Regions from separate parts of the Microbacterium sp. LjRoot205 genome, predicted to be linked through region 2. Evidence: predicted binding sites of a transcription regulator. Region 2 holds the regulator's gene; the other holds the start of a gene.
The links. The regulator HrcA, encoded in region 2, represses chaperone genes, less so after heat shock. The targets are predictions, from matches to a motif close to TTNGCACTCGNNNNNNNCGAGTGCNAA.

Region 1 (3,275 bases), on a different contig from region 2:
CGAGCCGCTCCGACTCGCACCGCTGCTTCCTGTGCTGTCCGAGATCGATGGACCGATCGCCCTGCTCGAGGTCGGCGCCTCCGCGGGCCTGTGCCTGTACCCCGATCGCTACTCGTACCGCTTCGTCGGCTCCGACGGTCAGGTGCGCGCGGCACTCGACCCGCACGACGGGCCGAGCCCGGTCGTGCTGCAGAGCAGAGTCGACGGGCGCCTCCCCGCCATGAGGATGCCGGACATCGTCTGGCGCGCCGGCATCGACCTCGCGCCTCTCGACGCCCGAGACGACCGAGACCGTCGCTGGCTGCAGGGGCTCGTCTGGCCGGGGGAGGAAGGGCGGGAACAGCGGGTGAGAGCGGCGCTCGACATCGCCGCAGCGGATCCGCCCCGCCTCATCGCCGGCGACGCGCTCGAGAGGATCGACGCGCTCGCAGCCGAGGCGCCACCGGGTGCCACTCTCGTGATCACGACGCCGGGCGTGCTCGTGCACATTCCGCGAGAGGCACGCACAGCACTCGTCGAGCGCATCAGGGGTCTCGATGCCCGCTGGGTGACGATCGATCCTCCGGCAGTGCTGGGCGACGTCTGGCAGCCGGCCGTGGTCGCCGAGGAGTGGACCGGGTTCGTCGTGGCGCTCGACGGCGACGTGCGCGCGGCAGCCGATCCGCTCGGCAGATGGTGGGAGTGGCGCACCGGAATCGCCGCTTCCTCGACCTAATCTGGTCACATGCTGGGAGATCTGAGCGAGCGGGATCGCACGATCCTCGCGCTCGAGACCGCCTGGCCGCGGCACGGCGGCGCGAAGGAAGAGGTCATCCGCGCCCAACTGGGCATGAGCGCCGCCCGCTACTACCAGCTCCTCGGCCGTCTGATCGAGTCGGAGGAAGCCCTGGAGTACGACCCGATGCTGGTGCGACGGCTGCGCCGCATCCGTGACGCCAGATCGTTCCAGCGCGCCGCACGCACTCCGGGCTTCGTGGGCTGACGAGGCTCGCGCCACGCAGCGGCGTCGTCGGAAGCGGATTCACGGGCCGGTGCCATTAGCATCGAGGAGTGTCAAAGCTCAGCCGAGATCGATTCGACGACGTCCCCCGATCGTCCGGACGCGTCGGAGCGCACCGCGCCGAAGCCCCGGGGATGAACGGCTGGGTGGTGCTCCTGTGGTCGTTCGTGGCCGCTCTGGTGCTCATCATCGGCGGCATCTTCGGCTCGCTCGTGGTGATGGGACGCATCACCCTCTTCCCGGAGGCCGTCCCCTCGTCGAGCCCGACGCCCGTCGAGACCGGTGTCGTCGACGTCACCTATTCGGTGATGATCCTCAACGCCTCACCCGACGAGGGGCTGGACGAGCAGATGCGCGACCTGCTCATCAACAACGGCTGGGCCGCCGACGTCGTTTTCGCGAGCGACAGCGCGAGCCAGGACTTCTCGACGACGACCGTCTACTACGTCGCCGAGGAGGATGAGCTCGCCGCCCTCGGCCTCGCGAACCTGATCGGCGGTGCCGCGGTCGAGCAGAGCGACTTCTACTCCGATCTGAACGACACGGGTGCGAAGCAGCTCACGGTCGTCATCGGACTCGATCGTGCGACGACCGCGCCGGAGACGCCCGCAGACACTCCTGCCCCGTAGACCGCCGCGCGGTCCGTCCGCGCAGCTTGCACTCGATGGGGTCGAGTGCCAGAATGGCGTTAGCACTCTCTCACTCTGAGTGCTAAACCCAACGTCTACGTCCAGGAGGGACGAAAAAACTCATGGCAAAGATCATTGCTTTCGATGAGGAGGCCCGACGCGGCCTCGAGCGCGGCCTCAACATCCTCGCCGACGCTGTCAAGGTGACCCTCGGCCCGCGCGGTCGTAACGTCGTGCTGGAGAAGAAGTGGGGCGCCCCCACGATCACGAACGACGGTGTCTCCATCGCCAAGGAGATCGAGCTCGACGACCCGTACGAGAAGATCGGCGCTGAGCTCGTCAAGGAGGTCGCCAAGAAGACCGACGACGTCGCCGGCGACGGAACCACCACCGCCACGGTGCTCGCTCAGGCTCTGGTCCGCGAGGGCCTGCGCAACGTCGCAGCCGGCGCAGACCCGATCTCGCTGAAGCGCGGCATCGAGAAGGCCGTCGCGGCCATCACCGAGGAGCTCCTCGCCAGCGCGAAGGAGATCGACTCCAAGGAGCAGATCGCCGCCACCGCGTCGATCTCCGCTGCTGACCCCGCCATCGGCGAGCTCATCGCCGAGGCGATCGACAAGGTCGGCAAGGAGGGCGTCGTCACCGTCGAGGAGTCGCAGACCTTCGGCACCGAGCTCGAGCTCACCGAGGGCATGCGCTTCGACAAGGGCTACCTGAACCCGTACTTCGTGACGGACCCGGAGCGTCAGGAGGCTGTCTTCGAAGACGCCTACATCCTCATCGCGAACCAGAAGATCTCGAACATCAAGGACCTTCTGCCCATCGTCGACAAGGTGATCCAGGACGGCAAGGAGCTCGTCATCATCGCCGAGGACGTCGAGGGCGAGGCTCTCGCGACTCTCGTGCTCAACAAGCTCAAGGGCATCTTCAAGTCGGTCGCCGTCAAGGCTCCCGGCTTCGGCGACCGTCGCAAGGCGCAGCTGCAGGACATCGCGATCCTCACCGGTGGTCAGGTCATCACCGAAGAGGTCGGCCTGAAGCTCGAGAACGCCACGCTCGACCTGCTGGGTCGTGCTCGCAAGGTCATCGTCACCAAGGACGAGACCACGATCGTCGAGGGTGCCGGTGAGGCAGACCAGATCGAGGGTCGTGTCACGCAGATCCGTCGCGAGATCGAGAACACGGACAGCGACTACGACCGCGAGAAGCTGCAGGAGCGCCTCGCCAAGCTTGCAGGTGGCGTCGCCGTCATCAAGGCGGGCGCGGCAACCGAGGTCGAGCTCAAGGAGCGCAAGCACCGCATCGAGGACGCCGTTCGCAACGCGAAGGCAGCCGTCGAAGAGGGCATCGTCCCCGGTGGTGGCGTCGCGCTGATCCAGTCGGGCACCAAGGCTCTCGACGCTCTCTCGCTCACGGGCGACGAGGCGACCGGTGCGAACATCGTTCGCGTCGCGATCGAGGCTCCGCTGAAGCAGATCGCCCTCAACGCAGGCCTCGAGCCCGGCGTCGTCGCGAACAAGGTCTCCGAGCTCCCCTCGGGCCAGGGCCTCAACGCGGCAACGGGCGAGTACGTCGACATGTTCGCCGCGGGCATCATCGACCCGGCGAAGGTGACCCGCTCGGCTCTGCAGAACGCAGCGTCGATC
Region 2 (3,275 bases):
GAGCCGCCGGACGACCGCGGCGTGCTTGGCCTCAGCCCCGGTGAGCGACACGAGGTCGCCGACCGCAGCATCCGAGGAGTTCTCGACGAGGAAGTGGAGTGCCATGATCGCCGTCCGGATCAGTGCGAACGGAAGCGGTCGCGGAGCTTCGAGAACAGTCCCTGCTGGAACTGCGCCAGCTGCGGACCCGGCGCCTTCGTCTTCTTCGCGAAGTCCTCGATCAGCGCGCGCTGCGCAGAGTCCAGCTTGGTCGGGGTGACCACCTGCACGCCGACACGCAGGTCGCCCCGCTGGTTTCCTCGCAGCGGAGTGATGCCGCGGCCCTTGATGGTCAGGACGTCGCCCGACTGCACGCCCGAGCGGATCTCGAGATCGACCTCGCCGTCGAGCCCCTGGATGGTCGTCTCGGTGCCGAGGACGGCATCGGGCATCGACACCTCGAGTGTGGCGAGCAGGTCGTCGCCGTCACGGCTGAAGGAGGGGTGCGGGTTGACGGAGACCTCGACGTACAGGTCGCCGTTCGGGCCGCCGGCCTTGCCGACCTCGCCGGAGCCGGGAAGCTGAAGACGGAGTCCGGTCTCGACGCCGGCAGGGATGTCGAGGGAGACGGTGCGGCGTGAGCGCACCCGACCCTGTCCTCCGCACGTGCCGCACGGGTACGGGATGGTGGTGCCGTAGCCCTCGCAGGTGCCGCAGGGCTGAGACGTCACGACGTTGCCGAGCAGGCTCCGCACCTGACGCTGAACGTGACCGGAACCGCCGCAGATGTCGCAGGTGACRGGCGACGTTCCCTCCTGGCAGCACGAGCCGTTGCAGGTCTCGCACAGCACGGCCGTGTCGACCTCGATGTCGCGGTGCGCGCCGAAGACGACGTCGCCGAGATCGAGGGTCACGCGCACCAGGGCGTCCTGGCCGCGCTCACGCCGTGACCGCGGACGCGCTCCGCGCCCGCCGCCCTGGCCTGCGCCGAAGAACGTCTCGAAGATGTCTCCGAAGCCGCCGAACCCGCCGAAGTCGTTCGCCGCTCCGTCTCCCCCGCCCATGTCGTAGCGGCGGCGGGAGTCGTCGTCGCTCAGCACGTCATAGGCGTGCGTCACGAGCTTGAACCGCTCGGCGGCGTCTTCACCCGGGTTCACGTCGGGGTGGAGTTGACGGGCGAGGCGCCGGTACGCCTTCTTGATCTCATCGGTGGAGGCGTCGCGAGAGACGCCGAGTACCTCGTAGTGGTCTGCCACAATGGCCCTTCTGCGTGTGCTGTCATCTGGGCGGCCGCGTCAGCGGGCCGCCTCGTCTTCGTCGAGCATCCGCGACAGGTAGCGGGCAACCGCCCGTGCCGCCGCGAGATTGCTCGGATAGTCCATGCGAGTCGGCCCCATCACGCCGACGCGCGCCGTGCCGCTGGGGGCGGCGTAGTTGCTGGCGACGATCGATGCCTCGCCGAGTCCGAATGACGCGTTCTCGGTGCCGATGCTGGCTGCGAGGCCATGAGAGTCCGCCTCCATCTCGCTCATCAGGCGCAGCAGGGTCACCTGTTCTTCGATCGCCTCGAGGATGGGATGGATGCTGCCGCGGAAGTCCTGCTCGCGCTTCGCGAGGGTCGCCGCACCCGCCATCACCAGGCGCTCCTGACGGAACGCGCCGAGCTCGTCGATGACGATGGTCGCGAGTGCGCGAAGCACGATGTCGTGCGAATGCTCATCGTCGGTGAGCAGCGTCTGCAGCCGCTCAGCCGCATCGCTCACCGCCCGCCCGGTGATCAGCGCAGACAGGCGCGCACGGAGCAGCGCCATGTCGGCATCATCCACATCGACGGGCAAGGGGGCGATCCGCTGCGAGACGCCGCCCGCGTCGGTGACGAGCACGATGAGCAGCCGATTGGGAGCGAGCGCCACGAGCTCGAGATGCGTCAGGTGCGCGCGGGCGAACGACGGGTACTGCGCGAGGGCGACCTGACCCGTGAGCTGGGTGAGCACCCGGACGGTGCGCACCATCAGGTCGTCCAAATCAGAGGGAGCGGTGAGGAAGGACTCGATCGCCGTGCGCTGGGCGACCGAGAGCGGCCGCAGCTGCGCGAGGTGGTCGACGAAGACGCGATACCCCTTGTCGGTGGGGACGCGACCGGACGACGTATGCGGGGCGGCGATCAGCTCTTCGTCTTCGAGGAGTGCCATGTCGTTGCGGATCGTCGCAGCCGACACACCGAAGGAGTAGCGGTCGACGATCGACCTGCTGCCGACGGGCTCGTGGGTCTCGACGTAGTCCTGCACGATCGCGCGGAGAACCCGGAGGCCTCTTTCACTGACCATCGCAACTCCCTCCCTTTGGCACTCACTGGCTACGAGTGCCAATTCTACCCGCCCGTTCCGACCACATGCTGATCGCCATACGATGACGGGTATGAGTGTCGCCCCACAGGTCGCGGTCTCCGCCGGAATCGTGCGCGGCGAGGTGGTCGATGGTGTTCGGCGTTTCCTCGGCATCCCGTACGCGGCGGCGCCCTTCGGACCGAATCGCTTCCGCGAGCCCCAGCCGGCTCCTTCATGGGACGGCATCCGGGATGCCACGGCGTTCGGGCCGACCGCGCCTCAGCTTCCTTACCCCGGTGCCATCGGCGAGCTGCTGGGCTCGGTCGAGATTCCCGGCGACGACATCCTCTCCGCCAACATCTGGACGCCTCAGGACGCCGACCGCGCCCCGGTCGTCGTCTGGATCCACGGTGGCGCGCTCGAACGAGGCACCGCAGCCATCCCGCTGTATGACGGCGCCGGCTTCGCACGCGCCGGGATCGTCTTCGTGTCGATCAACTACCGCCTGGGATCCGAGGGATTCTCCGTGCTCGAGGACGCTCCCCGGAACCTCGGATTGCAGGATGCAGCAGCGGGACTCGCCTGGGTGCACCGCGAGATCGCCTCCTTCGGCGGAGAGCCGGAGCAGATCACGGTCATGGGCGAGTCCGCGGGCGGTGCGATCGTCGCGGGGCTCCTCGCGAACGATTCGTCTCGGGCGCGGATCGCGCGGGCCATCATCGAGTCGGGGCCGCTCGAAGCGCAGACGGCGAAGAAGGCCGGCCGCGTCACGGCGCAGCTCGCCAAGCGGCTCGGAGTCGCCGCCGACCGAGCGGGTTTCGCTACGGTCTCCCCCGAGCAGCTGCTGGAGGCACGGCGCCAGCAGGCCGCAGGGTCATCTCCGCTCGGCGGAGCCCCAGGATTCCAGTTCGCTGTGGATGCCGGGTCTCTGCCGCGTTCTCCGCACGAGGTCCTCGCCGGCGCCGACGT

Region 1: a site for HrcA is predicted at 1,689-1,715, ahead of groL (chaperonin GroEL). Genes of this name have one in related genera too.

The regions. Positions count from the first base shown of each region.
Region 1 covers NZ_JBGFFH010000003.1:287,602-290,876, forward strand. Annotated here, with positions in the region: gene AC04ME_RS09420 (DUF2332 family protein) at 1-715, shown strand, start outside; gene AC04ME_RS09425 (DUF3263 domain-containing protein) at 725-982, shown strand; gene AC04ME_RS09430 (LytR C-terminal domain-containing protein) at 1,051-1,629, shown strand; gene groL (chaperonin GroEL) at 1,752-3,275, shown strand, end outside.
Region 2 covers NZ_JBGFFH010000002.1:290,818-294,092, reverse strand. Annotated here, with positions in the region: gene AC04ME_RS07190 (16S rRNA (uracil(1498)-N(3))-methyltransferase) at 1-105, opposite strand, end outside; gene dnaJ (molecular chaperone DnaJ) at 120-1,235, opposite strand; gene hrcA (heat-inducible transcriptional repressor HrcA) at 1,275-2,306, opposite strand; gene AC04ME_RS07175 (carboxylesterase/lipase family protein) at 2,398-3,275, shown strand, end outside.